Linked DNA regions of Hydrogenispora ethanolica. The protein of the gene in region 2 interacts with the protein of the main gene of each other region in a pairwise test. Links are inferred from orthologs where the notes say so. Each region holds a gene or a part of one and is shown on either strand. Other genes may lie near its edges. The genes, in order: EDC14_RS22105 and kdsB.

Region 1 (8,849 bases), on a different replicon or contig from region 2:
TTCATGAAAAGGGGTTCCGATGACGATGGCTTTTTCAACGCAATAAATTGGGGTTGTCCCGATTAAAACCGCTCCGTTATTTTTGGCAATGAAGCTGACTTCATTGCTGAGCGCCTTTGATGCCGGTTTCATCTATTTCTCCATTAAAAGCGTTGTGATAAGTGGACACAAAGCTCAAAAAAGCAAGTGATAAAGTCTCTCGAAACGGAAATCAGCTCATAAAAAGATTTAAAACGACTTTATCACTTGCTTCAGGCAATCGCTGTGAACTTTCCGGCTTTTTAGCCGGGTTTATCACAGCTCTTTTAAAAAGCTCCGCTATTCGTATATACCGTATGCCTCGCGCGAGCCTTTTATACAACCGGAGGGATATTTCGGGAATGATGATTTACCGGGTATAAATGGGACGAATTTACTTACAATACCCTCAAAACGACGAGGAGGGTGATTGAAGGTGCCGGATTTCGCAGCCCGCATCGATGCGCGGCAGTATGCGCCGCAAGAAAAGCATCCCGCGATTTTTAAAACTTTTGAAAACCTGAAACCCGGGGAAACGATGGAATTGATCAACGATCATGACCCGAAGCCGCTCCGTTATCAGTTTATGGCGGAGATGCCCGACAAGTTCGGCTGGCAATATCTGGAGGAAGGCCCGCAGGTTTGGCGGGTGGCAATTTCCAAACACTGACCGGATGAAGACGAGATAACAAACGTTAAACACTCCCAATGAGTTTTCACTCCGGAGTGTTTGCTTGTTGCTCGCTATTTTTCAGAGCGCTTTTCCGTTTTGGATATTTGCCCGGTTCTCTTGCCGTTTGGGAGAGAATGAAGCAAAACACTCAGTCATCGATCAGCTCTACAATCGATTCATAGAGGTCATCGGCGAAATCCGCCTGAACCATTTCGCCGTCGACCAAGGCGTAGGGACCGATGGCGCAATCGCCGCAATAGCCGAGGCAAGACTCAACTTCGATGGTTGCGTTGGGATGATTTTGGCGCAGTTTGTCGACGACTTCTCCGGTGCCGTGGACAAAGTTGTTTTCACAGAACTGAATTTTGTTCAATTCGAGTACCCCTTTCTTTTGGGTCCGTTTTTAGTGTTTGAAAAAGGTCTTCCACCGTAATTTGGTTCCAGGATATATCCTCCAATAAGGTTTGTTTTTCGATGGCGCTTTTTAATAAAGGAGACTTGCCGGTATCGCCGATCATGATCGCGCCGCTGATCCGGTTGTTTTGAATGAAAACCCGTATATAGGTATTTTTGCTTATATCTTCATGAACGACGCTGTGGGATGCATGGCTCTCATCAACATCCCCCATGGAAAACAGCGTGATGTCGAAACCGCGTAAAGTCGTTACCGGAACAACCGGCCGGTAGGATGCCGGATGGCCGATCAGGTTGTATCCGGCAGTTTTTCCTTGTTCCACGGCGATATTCCATAACCCGAAGATTTTGCCGTCATATTCGGCGACATCTCCGGCCGCGTAAATGTGGGGGAGATTGGTCTCCATCCGCTCATTGACGAGAATGCCCCGGTTGGTCCGAATCCCGGTATCATCGACAATCGCTAAATTCGGGATGATGCCGATGGAATAAATGGCCATGTCGCAAGGAATGCTTTTGCCCGCGCCGATTTGCACCGAAGTTTGCTCCATTCCGACGACCGGCGAGCCGGTTATAACTTCAACCCCCGAATCTTCCGCCAGATGCTGTAAAAGATCGGAACCTTTTTCATCGAGCTGGAAAGGCATTAATCTTGCTTGAATCTCGGTAATCGTCACCTTTTTCCGGTGTTGCCGGAGAGCCCACGCAGTCTCCAGACCCTGGATCCCGCCGCCGATATGCACAACTTGTCCGGCGCGATCTATATGGGCCAGAACCTGCCGGGCATCATTCATTTTGCGAAGCGTATAGAGCCTGGGTTCGCCTGCCGCTGATAACTCGGGTTCGCGATTGAGAGCGCCGGTCGCGATCAGCAGTTTATCAAACTCAAGTTTTGCACCATGATGTAAGGTTACCGTCTGGCTCCGGACATCGATTTTCCGGACGGCTTCTCCCAAAAGAAGGTTGACCCGGTTTTGGGCGTACCATTCTTTCTTTTGCAATAGATTGTCGGATAATTCCAATTCAAACAGACCTTTGGAAAGCTTCATCCGGTTATATGGGAAAAACGGTTCGTCGCTTACCAGGTCGATCGGGACTTCGGAATCTTTTTCGCGGATTGCTTTGATCGCATTGATCCCGGCAATCCCCGCTCCAACGATGACAACCTTCTTAACCATACCGCACCTCTTTTGGCTATTTTTCCACAAAAGGGCTAGTTTTAAAAGCGTTGTGATAAACCCTGTCCGAAGGCCAGGGTGAACACAAAAGCTCAGAAAAGCAAGTGATAAAGTCGTTTGATATTATTTGCAAGCTGACTTCCGTTTGGAAAGACTTTATCACATGGCTTTTAATAATGGATAGCTCAAGTATGGAATAAAGTCATGGCTAAAACCAGATTCATAGCGCCCCGAAAAGGCCGCTGCGGAGCCAAGGCAATTCATTAAAGAAAAGCTTGATTTCATTCCACGAAAAAGCCGGTGATTAAGCCGCCAGCAAACTGCCTTTCATCTTGGGCTTTATTTTTTCCTGCGATTTTTAGTTTATTCTTGGAAACAATACCGTGTGTATGACTTAGCTTGCCGATTGTAAAAGAAGCAAGTTTGCGAAATTGAGAGCCGGGTTCTAAGATTTTTAAGGAGAGATTCCATGAAAAAGCAGGTAAAAAACAACGTCTATTGGGTCGGAAAAACCGATTGGGAACTCAAAACCTTTCATGGGATGGAGTACTCCACCCATCGCGGTTCCACCTATAACTCCTATTTGCTGTTGGAAGACAAAGTCGCATTGATCGATACGGTCTGGAGCCCTTACGCCAAGGAATTTGTCACCAATCTGGCTGCGGAGATTGATTTAAACCGGATCGATCTGATCATCGCCAACCATGCCGAACCCGATCATAGCGGCGCGCTGCCGGAACTGATGCGCAGAATTCCGGATGTTCCCATTTATTGTACGGCGAACGGGGTAAAGTCCTTGAAAGGCCATTACCATCAGGACTGGAATTTTCATCCCGTCAAAACCGGCGATACGGTCCGTCTCGGCCAAAAGGAATTGATCTTCGTCGAAGCGCCGATGCTCCACTGGCCGGACAGCATGTTCTGTTATTTGACCGGAGAGAACATCCTCTTTAGCAACGATGCCTTTGGACAGCATTACGCGACCGAATTATTATTTAACGACCGGGTGGATCAAGCGGAACTATGGGCGGAAAGCATCAAATATTACGCCAATATCCTGACGCCGTTCAACCCGCTGGTAACCAAGAAAATTAAAGAATTTGTCGGCCTGCAATTGCCGTTGGACATGATCTGTACCAGCCACGGCGTGGTTTGGCGGGATAACCCGCTGCAAATCGTCCAGAAGTACCAGGAATGGGCGGCGGACTATCAGGAAAACCAAATCACCATCATTTACGACACCATGTGGGATGGCACCCGGATTGTGGCGGAATGCATTGCCCGAGGAATTGAAAGGGCCGATCCCGCGGTGACGATCAAAATCCATAACTCGGCCAAATTCGATAAAAACGACATCATCACCGATGTCTTTCGCTCGAAAGCGATTCTCGTCGGTTCGCCGACGATTAACCGGGGCATTATGCATTCCGTGGCCGGATTGTTGGAAGAAATCCGCGGTTTGGGGTTTAAAAAGAAAAAAGCCGCCGCTTTCGGCTGTCAAGGCTGGAGCGGCGAAGCGGTCGCCATGATCAATGACGGGCTAACCAAAGCGGGTTTTGAATTAATGGATGAGGGATTGAAAGTATTCTGGAATCCCGACGCGGCGGCCCGGGAGCAAGCGGTGGCATACGGCGGCGGATTGGTTGGAAAGCTTAAAAATTAAAACAAGCCTTACGGGAAGAGGAATCATTGAATCGGTAGTGTAATATAATACGAACTGTTGAAGTAGGCCTTTAAAGAGGGCTTAGAGAAGAGTGAGAATAATCTGTAAGAAATCGCCCATTCCCGAAAGATGTATGATGTGCCTGAGCTGGACCAGTCCGGTGGTTCCCCTTCCAGATTCGGGCCGAGGGTTAGCACTATAATCGTCGTAAGGAAAAACAAAGTAAATCATACTCAGCGGCGAGAAAAGGGTTTGTTAAAAGATTCACTGGCATGGAAGAAGGAGAACCAGCCGAGGAGATGATTTTATAAGTGACAATGCTTGACAAATCGGAGAGGAGTCGATATATTAGAAATAGACCGAACGGTCGGTATCGAAGGAGGGGACTCATTGATGAATGACACCAAAGAACACATTTTGAATGTTTCCTTCAGCCTTTTTTTGCAAAAGAACTTCAAGGAAGTAACCATGCAAGAGATTGTCGAGAAGACGGGAATGTCGAAAGGAGCTTTCTACCATTACTTTGAAAGCAAGGAGCAGCTTTTTCTGGAAGTGGTGGATTATTTTGTTTCTGCATTCATCATGGACTACAATAAACTGAGCAAAGAATCATTATATCAATTTTACCACGACTATGTAAAATATCATGCCAATATGTCATTTCTGCAAAACCGAATGGATGGGGATAGCGGTTTCAACTACTATGTTTTGATGTTTGATGCGATGAAGCTTTTTCCCAGTTTTCGGGATAAAGTGACCGAGAACTTGCAAGCTGAGCTTAGAGCTTGGGAGGAAATCGTCCGCAGTGCCAGAGATAAAGGAGAAATCAACTCCTCCATGACCGATGAACAGATTGCAAACCTGTTTATTTATACAAGCGATGGCGTCGGCATGCATAATGTGATGAAAGGGAGAATCAAAGAGATGCCGGAGGCATTATTAACTGTGTGGGACGGCTTATATCAGGAAATAAAAACATAAATTTTTTTGGAATGTTTAAACCGAACGTTCGGTTTCTAAAGGTTCGAATCTCGATTTAATACATTTTATTAATCCGTAGTTCAACAAGGAAATACCAATTTTGAAAAACGCGTTTAAACATCGCGATTTTCCAAAATTCCTTCGATGTATTGAACCACTGGACTAATAGTAGACGGAAGGTGATTCGGATGAAAAAACTGTTATTGGCCTTAAGCATCATCGGTATCGTGGGATTGATGATTTGGGTGCTACTGAACAATAAGGCCGAGGTGGAAAAGAAGGCGAAGGTGGTTCATAATACGGCAGTAGCAGTCGTCGTTACGGATGTACAATCACAAACGCTTCAAGAAAACCTGACCAAGGTCGGTCTGATCGTGGCCAGGAATGAGGTCGCGGTGGTCTCGGAAGCTTCAGGAAAGATCATCGCAGTGCATGCCGGAGTCGGTTCGTATCTATCGGCGGGGGCGTCCATCGTTAAACTGGACGATGAGTTATCCAAAGCCAATTTTCTTTCGGCCCAAACCAATTACGAAAAAGCCCGGAAGGATTGGGAGCGGGCCTCGGAATTGCATAAACAAGAGCTGATCTCAAGCTCGGAACTGGAATCGGCCCGGAATAATCTTCTCTCGGCGGAAGCAGCCCAGCGTTCAGCCAAACGCCAATATCAAAACACTTCGATTACCACGCCCATCTCCGGTATCGTCACTGACCGGCCAGTGAACCTCGGCGCCATGATCAACCCGGGAACGAAAGTGGCTACGATCATCGATAAGTCAAGCTACAAAGTCAAGGTGAATGTCGGGTCCGGCGAAGCGTTTAAATTGAAGGTCGGTGATGAAGCCGGCGTAGTGACCGATATTTACCCGGGTATTCCATTGATGGGACGGATTGAAAGTATCAGCGACTCCAGCGACGAAGCCCGGACCTTTCCGGTGGAAGTCGTGATTCCCGCTCAGAAAGAATATCCGTTGAAGTCAGGAATCTACGGCAAGGTGACGTTCCGCCTGGGAACGGATCGTCCGATCCTGGCCATCCCGCGGGAAGCGGTAATCGGCAGTGTGAAGAATCCCCAAGTCTATGTGGTGGAAAAAGGTGTTGCCAAACTGCGCGATATCGTGATCGGAGCGGAGATTGACAGCCGGTTTGAAGTGGTCCGGGGTTTAAGAGAAAAAGAGCGCATCGTGGTGAGCGGTCAAGATAACTTACAGGATGAGGCTGTGGTGGAAATTATCAAGAATATTTAAGGTAAGGGTGTGATTGAAATGACTGTTACCGAGGTTGCCATTAAACGCCCAATCCTGATCATCGTCGCTTTCCTGGCCATCGCGTTGATGGGGATTTTTTGCTACGTCAATCTGAAATATGAATTATTTCCGAGCTTGACGATGCCGAGTGTTACGATTGCGACTGCCTATTCCGGAGCTTCCGCCAGCGAAGTTGAATCGGCCGTTACCAAAACGATCGAAGAAGCGGTCTCCGGCATCAATAAGGTGAAAAGCGTTCAAGCTGCTTCCCAAGAGGGACTTTCCGTGGTCACCGTTGAGTTTTTGCAAGGCGCCGATATTGAGCTCGCGATGCAGGCCACCCAAAGGAAAGTGAACCAGATCCTGGCGGCACTTCCCGACGGAGCCAAAACTCCTTCTCTGTCCACTTACTCCATTAATGACCTCCCGGTAATGCGGCTCGGCGTTACCAGCGACATGGAATCCAAGGCTTTTTATCAGTTTTTGAATGATTTTATCGTTCCCCAACTGGTGAAGCAACCGGGGGTCGGTCAAGTCAGCCTGATCGGCGGCGAACAGCGGGAGATTCGAATCAACGTCGACAGCCGAAAGCTGCAAATATACGGTTTATCCAACGTACAGGTGGCCGAAGCCATTCAAAAAGCCAACCTGGACTACCCCACCGGCAAGATTAAGGACCATGACGGCCAATATGTGCTGCGTCTGGCCGGTAAACTGGACTCACTGGATCAATTGAAAAACCTGATCATCGGCCAGTCGGCATCCGGCGGAGAAATCGTCCTGTCGGACGTGGCCGAGATCCGGGACGGCAGCAAGGATCAGACCACGATCAGCCGGTCGAATGGAAAAACCACGGTTGGCTTGTTGATCCAGAAACAATCGGACGCCAACCAAGTGGAGGTATGCCGGGCGGTCCGGAAGGCCCTCAAGATCCTGGAGGAGCAGAATCAGGCGATTCGCCTCAAATTCGATATCATCTCTGACGGCTCCCAATTTATCATGGATTGTTCCAATGCCGTGATCGAAGATCTGGGTCTCGCCATTTTATTGGTGGCTCTGGTGATGCTGCTCTTTCTCCATAGCCTGCGGAGTTCGGTGATGGTGATGGTCGCCATTCCTACTTCGCTGGTGGCCACCTTCATTGGAATGTGGGCCTTTGGGTTTACCTTAAATATGATGACACTGCTGGCGATGTCGCTGGTGATTGGAATTCTGGTGGATGATTCCATCGTGGTGCTGGAGAATATTCACCATCACTTGGAGCAAGGAGCAGAGCAGAAGGTGGCCGCGCTAAAGGGGCGAAATGAGATCGGGTTTACCGCCCTGTCCATCACCATGGTGGATGTGGCGGTCTTCCTGCCGCTGGCATTGGTCACCGGGCTCATCGGCGGTATTACGCGCCAGTTTTCATTGGTGGTGGTCATCTCAACCTTAATGAGTTTACTGGTATCGTTCACAGTCACCCCCATGCTGGCGTCGCGTTTCGCCAAAGTGGAAAGCTTGTCAAAGAGTTCGTTGCCGGGGCGGTTTGGAATTTGGTTTGAAGCGAAATATTCGGCCCTGGTGGCGGAGTATGTCAAACTGTTACGCTGGAGTCTGGAAAACCGCGGCAAAACGCTGCTCGTCGCCGGAGTGCTCTTTGTAGCGGCGGTGGCGCTGCTCCCATTGGGCTTTATCGGTTCCGAATTTATGCCTTCCATGGACCGTGGCGAACTCCTCGTCCAAATCGAGTTGCCGACCCGGGCCAAACTGGAACAGACCAGCCAAACGACTCGGCAAGCCGAGCAGATCCTGGCGGAATTCCCCGAAGTCGTGAAGACATTTACCACAGTGGGTACGGCCAGCGGAATGCATGCCGCGGCGGCTCCGAGCAATACGGCAGAGATTCAGGTGCTGCTGGTTCCCAAAAAGCAGCGTTCCCGTTCCACCATTGAAGTCTCGCAAGCGTTGAAAGGCAGGCTGGAACGAATCCCGGGAATTAAAGTACATGTAAGTCCAATCACGATTACGGGAACCGCCGACGGCGCTCCGATTCAGCTTGTCATCAGCGGCACCAATTGGAAGAGTGCATATCAGGCCGCGCTCCGCATTCAGGGCATCATCGGGCGGATTCCGGGAATCGATGACCTGCAGCTCTCAGCCAAGGAAGGTCAACCCGAGATCCGGATCGAAGCCGACCGCGAGAAAATGGCCAAACTGGGTTTGAATATCAGCGATATCGGGGACGTTTTGGAGACGGGTTTTACCGGTAACGATCAGTCCAAATTCAAGGATAAAGACGGCAATGAATACCCTATCCGGGTGATGTACGACTCATCGGACCGGTCCAGAACGGCCGACGTCGGCGGGTTAACCGTACTGAACAACTCCGGGCAACCGGTTCAGCTCAGTGAGTTTGCCACGTTAGTCAACGGGACCGGCCCGAATAAGTTGGAACGGCGGGACCGTAATTATGCCATCACCCTTTCCGCTCAAGCTGTCGGCAGAGCCAGCGGCGATATCGGCGCTGATATTGCGAAGACCCTCGAAACGGTAAATATGCCTTCCGGGGTTTCGTACCAATTTAGCGGTGATCTGGAACAACAAGACGATGCTTTCGGCAGTCTGGGCCTGGCGTTGCTGGCCGGCATCATTTTCATCTATCTGATTATGACCGCGCTTTATAATTCGTTCATCGA
Region 2 (7,061 bases):
CCGCAAAACGAACGGCGGCAATACTGCCGTGGGCTCTTCAATCGTCGAATGAACAACGGCAGTCGTCGCCATAGTTACCTGAACCGCAAAAGGAACGACGGCGATCGTCGCCATTGGCTCTTCTGTTACGGAATGAACCATGGCGGTCATCGCCATAGAATTATCCTTCATGGAAGCAACTGTGGCGACCGGCTCCGGAGACGCCCCGTCCGCAAAATGAGGGTATGATGTTTCGAAAGGACTGTCAACCCCGGGCGATCAGCCAGACGCCGACCGTGATGATCAACGCTCCCACCCAACGCGACGGCGCGACTGTTTCATGCCGGAACAGCCACGAAAAGAATACCACCAAAATGTAGCTGCTGGCGATCAACGGATAAACCATGGATAAGTTCTTCTGTTTCAAGACTAATATCCAAAAGACAGTGGAGACTCCATAGCAGACCAGACCGATGAAGATCAAAGGTTCGGCAAACATGCGCCACAGCAATGGAAAGACCCCGGCTGCCCCGGAAAGCGATACATCCAACCGGGCAGCGCCTTCTTTAAAGAGCAGTTGTCCGGCTACTCCCAGCGCTATGGAGATAATAATCTGAATCACCCATAAGCTCATGATATTTCTCCTTCAATATATTACCATGCCATATCTTCAATCTTCGGGTCGAGTTTTCCTTCCAGCCGGTTCAGCTTGGAACGGGTACAGAAACGAATGCTTTACCAAAACCGGGGCTACGTTACCTTTCATCGAGACTTCGAGCGCAGAAACTCCACGTCCACGACCCACGGCTCATGTCCGCAATCTCAATACTCAGGAACGGCTCCAAGTTCAACGTAACCGGATGGGATTCAATACAAGCAGTATCCCGCTTTATCCGGCATTATAATTTCGGATATGAAACACCCGCCGTAGCATGCTTCGTTTGACAGATACGAGTATAAAACATGTTTCTGAAAATTGGCTGAAAGCGGCCGGAGCGGCGATTCAACTTGCAAAAAGAATACTTCTTTCCCTGGGACGATGGCACAACTTTCTCCGCCACTGAATAGGCTATTGAACGGGAGGGAGAGCGAACATGGGAGAAGAAGCGGTGGCCCGGATCTTTCCAAAACGGGTCGCCAAACCGGGCTTGAATTTCAGCTATCCCGAGATCGAGGGTCCGCAGGAGAAACGGGTTCTCAAGCAGATGAATGAAGCCATCACCAGGAAAGTACGGCATCTCATCCGCGACCAGGGGTACGCGCCGGAGCTGACGCGGGAGGTCGCCGGCGGCTATCAGGTGAAGCTAAACGCCAAAGGCATTCTCAGCCTCCGCCTGGAGGGGACCGGCAATGTGCCGGGAGACGCCCTCCGGACCATAGCGGTCAAGGGATTGACCTTCGATCTGCACAGCGGCGACCTTTTTAAATTCGAGGATCTCTTCAATGATGATTGCGATTATGTGTCCCGGCTAAATGGCCTGATCCGTCAAACGTTGAACGCGGGCGATGATGAGACGGTCGCCGAATTTGGCGGGGTCCTGAAACGCCAGGAGTTCTATATGACGGAGACCGCCCTTATCTTGGTGTTTCCGCTGCCGGAAGACACCCCGGCACAAGGAAGCGTGCCGGAGTTGGCGATCGGCTATCCGGAGGTTCGGGACCTGATCTACAAAAACGGACCGATCGGCCGGTTCCTCCGCTAATGCCCGGGCCGCCGGGTGGTAACCGTTGAAGCCCTCGACCGTGGTCACGGCGAACCCGGAATAACCCGAAAATCGGGCCGCCGCTATCCGGCGGGTACGCCAGGGACAAGTCCTTTGCCCGAAAAAACAGCAGCGGGACAAATTTTGATTCATGAAAATGTTGTTTTTGCTGACAATAATAGCAGTATCCGGTGAGCGGCGCGGCGGGACCGCAGCGCTGCCTCCGGGTCAGTTCCAACTTAGCTCAAAGCAACTCGGTTCTTAACATTGTGAAATGAATATGGTAGAATAAGAATGGCCGCCGATGGAATTGAAAGGAAATCCGATATTGAATGATGGCGGTTTTGGTACAGCTCTGCGGAAGGGTTTTATTTTTTTAGCGTACGCTGTGCATTTCCAGTAAAGGACGGCTTAATGGGGCGGTTTACCAGACAACTGAAAAAAAAGTTTACAACCCAAGCGATTGTCAGCGTTGGCTTCTGGCTGGTCGCGTTGCTCGGGAGGACCCTGCGGTATCGGGTGATCGGCCGCGAACAGTTGGAACAGTTTCACGGCAAGCAAGGATTCATCCTCAATTCATGGCACGGCCAGCAAATGTTGGGTTTCTGTTTCTTTCGCGGTTGCGGCTATTATATTTTGTCCAGTTTGAGCCGGGATGGTGATTATTCCAGCTCCATCATGAGCCGTTTCGGTTGGCGGATAATCCGGGGTTCCACCTCAAAAGGCGCGGTGCGCGGGTTGATTGAATTGCTCCGGGTGTTGCGGGAAGGCGCGGGAGTGGCGTTGACTCCCGATGGGCCGCGCGGTCCGCTCTACCATATCGAGCCGGGCGGCATTTATTTGGCCCAAAAAACCGGCGCGCCGCTGATTCCGGTGGCATTCGTTTTCGATCGCAAATGGGTGATGAAACGAAGCTGGGATCAGTTTGTGATTCCGAAACCATTTGCCCGGTGCGTGGCTTATTTCGGCGAACCCATCTTTGTAACCGCGAAGCTGACAGAGGAACAGCTGGCGCTGGAACAGCAACGGCTCAGGGATGCCATTCATGAGGCGAACCGGCGGGGAGAGGAGATTTTGCAGCAATGGCTAGGCAGAGCGTAAGTTATCTCCTTTATAACGGTTTGCTGATATTGGCGGGGATTTTTTTCTGGCCCTATTTCATTATTCGCAATATCATTTTAAAAAGGCCCGTTTTGCCGTATTTTCATAACATGACGCCGGATTTCCTGCGAAAGCTCGGCCCTCAGCCGGTGATTTGGGTGCAAGCCGTCTCGGTGGGCGAAACCGTGGTGGCAAACTGCATCGTCAATCAGATCCGGAAAATATTGCCCGAGTACCAGGTGGTCTTTACGACCACCACGCCGACAGGCCAGGCAATGGCCCAAAAGTTATTGGGAGATACGCTCCCGATTACTTATTTCCCATTCGATTTTCCGTTTTTTAGCCGACGTTTTGTGAAACGGATCAAACCGCGGTTGTTCATTATGGTGGAAACGGAGATTTGGCCCAATGCCATCCGTTACTGCCGCAAAGCCGGGGCCAAGATCGCGATGGTGAATGGCAGGATCAGCAACCGGTCCTACGGAAGATATTTGAAAGTGGCTCCTTTTTTAAAAACTGTTCTGGGACAGCTCGATCTTCTCGCCATGCAATCGGCGGAAGACGCCAATCGCATCGGCACTTTGGGCGCGCCGCTCGAGAAGATCGTGGTCGCCGGAAACGCCAAGTTTGATCAGGATTACCCGACTTTCCATCCGGATAAGCTGGCCGCCTTCCTGGAGCAATACCACTGGAAGCCGGAAATACCCATCTTTACGGCTGCCAGCACCCACCCCGGCGAGGAGGAGCAAGTCCTCCAGGCCTATCGGGAATTACTCAAAGAGCGGCCGTACTATCTGATCCTGGCGCCGCGCCATCCGGACCGGGCCGAAGCAGTGAGCGGACTTTTGAAGACTTCCGGTTTTTCGTTTACCCGGCGCACTGCCCAATCATCCGATGAATCGCCCCAGATTTTGCTCCTGGATACCTTCGGCGAGTTAAGTTTGGCGTATGCCCTGGCCGAGGTGATCTTCGTCGGAGGAAGCCTGGTCGATATCGGCGGTCATAATATCCTGGAGGCGGCAGTGCAGGCCAAGCCGGTCATCTATGGCCCGTACATGCATGCCCAGCAGGAGATGAAGGAGCTATTGGAAGCGTTTGACGCCGGTTTTACGGTGAATGATGCCGACGGTTTGGTGCAGGCCATCAAGGAACTTACCGCCGACCGGGCGCTCTATCGCCGCCGGGCGCTGGCGGGACGCCAGGCGGTACTGTCGAACCAGGGGGCGGCCGAAAAGACAGTCCGCTTGCTGGCCGATCTGGTGAGGAGCGGTTCGTGAGGCGGGAGCAACCCATTCTGGATTATTTATATCGAGTCGTCTCGGGGACGGAGCAAGGTCCGCTGGCCGGAGCGGTGCGGCTGCTGCTGACCGGATTGGAAGGGCTATACCGCCTTTTGTTGGGCTTAAACCGGGCGCTCACGCGTTCCCGCAGTTTGCCGGTACCGGTGATTAGTGTCGGCAATCTGGTGGCCGGAGGCACCGGAAAGACTCCCACCGTGGTTTGGCTGGTGCGCTGGCTCCGGGCGGGCGGCCGAAACCCGGCGATCTTGACCCGGGGATACGGGGGCGTGGCCCAAAAGGAAGGCTTAGTATTTTGCAGTGACGAGCTCTCCAATTTACAGCCGGGCCTCACCGGCGATGAACCCTATTTATTGGCCAAGCTGCTGCCGGGAACACGCGTGTCGGTGGGAAGGGACCGTTTGCGAATGGGACAGGCCGCATTGCAGTGCGATCCGACGATCGACTGTTTTGTGCTGGATGACGGTTTTCAATATTGGAAGCTGCAGCGGGACTACGACATTGTGGTCATGGACGCCAGTAATCCTTTTGGCAACGGACGGCTGATCCCCAGGGGGATTTTACGGGAACCGCTAAGCGGATTATCCCGGGCTCAGGCAGTTTTCCTGACTCGCCTTGAGCGGGTAGATCAGGTGGAGTTGGAACGTCTGACCGACCGGTTAATCCGGGAAAATCCCGAATTGCAAGTCGGTTTGGTGGAGCCGCTTCCGCCCGAGATTGTGAAGCTGAGCGAATGGTCGGATGAGCCATCCCCGGCAGCGGCGGTTTCATTCTTAGAGGGCCGCCGTTGCGGAGCGGTCACCGCCATCGGCAATCCGCAACAGTTCTTTGACTCCTTGACCGGACTCGGAGCAGAGCTCGCCTTCACCAAGGTTTATCCCGATCACCATTCCTGGACTCCGGAAGAGATGGAGTCTTTGATAGCGGAGTTGCGGGAAACGGCGATCACCGAGATCGTCGTAACGGCGAAGGATGGAGTGAAGCTGGAACGGTTTACGGAACTTTTTCAACGGGCCGAAATCGAACTGCTATTGCTTACTCTGGAGTTTAGTGTGAGAAATCCGCAGATTTTATCGCAGATTGACGCCCGAATTCAGTAGAAAGGTTGGGACTCATGAAAGTTTTAGGGGTAATACCGGCCCGATATCAATCAACCCGGTTGCCGGGCAAACCGTTATTGGATATTGTGGGAAAGCCCATGATTCAATGGGTGTATGAGAGCGCGAAGACCGCTTCGCTTCTCGATGAAGTACTGGTCGCCACCGATGACCAGCGAATCTGCGATGCGGTACGGCAATTTGGGGGAACGGTGGAGTTAACCGCGGCGGACCATCCAACCGGAACCGACCGGCTGGCGGAGGTTGCGCGCAGGCATGATGCGGATCTAATCATCAATATTCAGGGCGATGAACCGTTAATCCGCGGCGAAGTCATTGATTCAATCATCCAGCCGCTGGTCGCTGACATGACCCTGCCGATGTCCACCGCCAAGGTTCGTTTGACCGAACCGGCGCAGATTGAGGAACCTTCGGTGGTTAAAGTCGTTACAGATGAAGAGGGATATGCGCTTTATTTTTCACGTTCGCCGATTCCTTATCCCCGTAAAGCCGAGATGGCTCAATACTGGAAACATGTCGGGCTGTACGGTTATCGCCGCGAGTTCCTGTTAAAATACGTCGAATTGCCGCAGACTACCATCGAATTGACTGAATCGTTGGAGCAATTGCGGGTTTTATCCTACGGATATCGAATTAAAGTCGTGGAAGTGGCCCAAGATTCGGTAGGGGTCGACACTCCCGCCGATCTGGAGCGGGTCCGGGCGATACTGGAACAAAAGATTATTTGATGCGGGAGGAACCCTCGTGTTTGCAACGCTGGAAAACTTATTATCGAAACAATTCTTTTTGATAGCCGGTCCTTGCGTGATCGAATCGGAAGAGCATGCCATGGGGATGGCTGTGGAATTGCAGAAGATTGCCGCAGCGGTTGGCATCCGCTTCGTATTCAAGGCTTCTTTTGACAAAGCCAATCGAACGGCGGTGGATTCGTTTCGCGGTCCGGGGCTGGAGCGTGGCCTCGCGATATTAAAAACGATCAAAACTGAACTGGGACTGCCCATCCTCTCGGACATTCATGAAGTGAGCCAAGTTGAGAAGGCGGCTGAAGTCCTCGATATCATTCAGATCCCGGCTTTTCTCTCGCGCCAGACCGATTTAATCGTGGCGGCCGCTCAGACGGGACGGATTATTAACATTAAGAAAGCACAATTCAGTGCTCCCCAGGACATGAAGAATGCCATCGAAAAAGTTCGTTATACCGGAAATCAGCAGGTCATATTGACTGAACGGGGCGTTTCCTTCGGTTATAATCGGCTGGTGGTGGACATGCGCGCCTTGCCGTTGATGCGCTCGTTGGGTGTCCCTGTGGTTTTTGATGGAACCCATAGCGTTCAGGAACCGGGCGGGCTGGGCAAAGCCACCGGCGGGGATCGCCGGATGGTTCCGTATCTTTGCCGCGCTGCGGTCGCTACCGGGGTGGACGGGCTCTTCCTGGAAGTCCATGACAATCCCGACTGTGCGAAATCCGATGGACCCAACATGGTCGAGTTATCGAAATTAGAAGCCTTGCTGCGAACCTGCCTAAAAATTGATGCAATCGTAAAGGATGAGCTATGATCCGAGAGATGAAAGAACTTACCGAATCCCGCTGCGTAACAGGATACCTCGAACAGGCCAAAGAAGTATTACGAATTGAGGCCGAAGCAGTCAAGACGATTGCCGAGGAATTGGACGATAGTTTTGCCCGAGCAGTGGAATTGATCCTGAATTGCAGCGGACGGATCGTGGTCACCGGAATGGGGAAATCCGGGCTGATTGGACGAAAAATTGCCGCGACCCTTGCCAGCACGGGGACGCCATCATTTTTTCTGCATCCCGGTGAAGCAGTCCACGGGGATTTGGGGATGGTCACGCCAAGCGAT

Evidence for each region.
Region 1: the proteins of kdsB (region 2) and EDC14_RS22105 interact in binary tests that used the Escherichia coli proteins (3 or more experiments, as listed by UniProt). The link is inferred for Hydrogenispora ethanolica from one-to-one orthologs.

The regions. Positions count from the first base shown.
Region 1 is NZ_SLUN01000038.1:25,743-34,591, reverse strand. Bases 3,329-6,133 are described here. They hold EDC14_RS22105 (TetR/AcrR family transcriptional regulator), read left to right. Parts: upstream 3,329-4,339; coding sequence 4,340-4,927; downstream 4,928-6,133. Other genes in these bases: EDC14_RS22100 (efflux RND transporter periplasmic adaptor subunit), read left to right, coding at 5,116-6,133; EDC14_RS22110 (anaerobic nitric oxide reductase flavorubredoxin), read left to right, coding at 3,329-3,946. Also shown: EDC14_RS22130 (4Fe-4S ferredoxin), read right to left, coding at 1-132; EDC14_RS22125 (DUF2249 domain-containing protein), read left to right, coding at 455-688; EDC14_RS22120 (YuzB family protein), read right to left, coding at 840-1,064; EDC14_RS22115 (NAD(P)/FAD-dependent oxidoreductase), read right to left, coding at 1,042-2,283; more of EDC14_RS22110, read left to right, coding at 2,753-3,328; more of EDC14_RS22100, read left to right, coding at 6,134-6,171; EDC14_RS22095 (efflux RND transporter permease subunit), read left to right, coding at 6,190-8,849. UniProt on the Escherichia coli protein: Involved in response to both electrophiles and reactive chlorine species (RCS). Represses the transcription of the nemRA-gloA operon by binding to the NemR box.
Region 2 is NZ_SLUN01000018.1:93,225-100,285, reverse strand. What follows is about bases 4,305-7,061. They hold kdsB (3-deoxy-manno-octulosonate cytidylyltransferase), read left to right. Parts: upstream 4,305-5,195; coding sequence 5,196-5,927; downstream 5,928-7,061. Other genes in these bases: EDC14_RS14940 (KpsF/GutQ family sugar-phosphate isomerase), read left to right, coding at 6,753-7,061; kdsA (3-deoxy-8-phosphooctulonate synthase), read left to right, coding at 5,944-6,756; lpxK (tetraacyldisaccharide 4'-kinase), read left to right, coding at 4,305-5,181. In the rest of the region: EDC14_RS26835 (hypothetical protein), read right to left, coding at 1-156; EDC14_RS14975 (EamA family transporter), read right to left, coding at 245-613; EDC14_RS14970 (RsiV family protein), read left to right, coding at 1,074-1,682; EDC14_RS14965 (lysophospholipid acyltransferase family protein), read left to right, coding at 2,097-2,783; EDC14_RS14960 (3-deoxy-D-manno-octulosonic acid transferase), read left to right, coding at 2,765-4,060; more of lpxK, read left to right, coding at 4,057-4,304. UniProt on the Escherichia coli protein: Activates KDO (a required 8-carbon sugar) for incorporation into bacterial lipopolysaccharide in Gram-negative bacteria.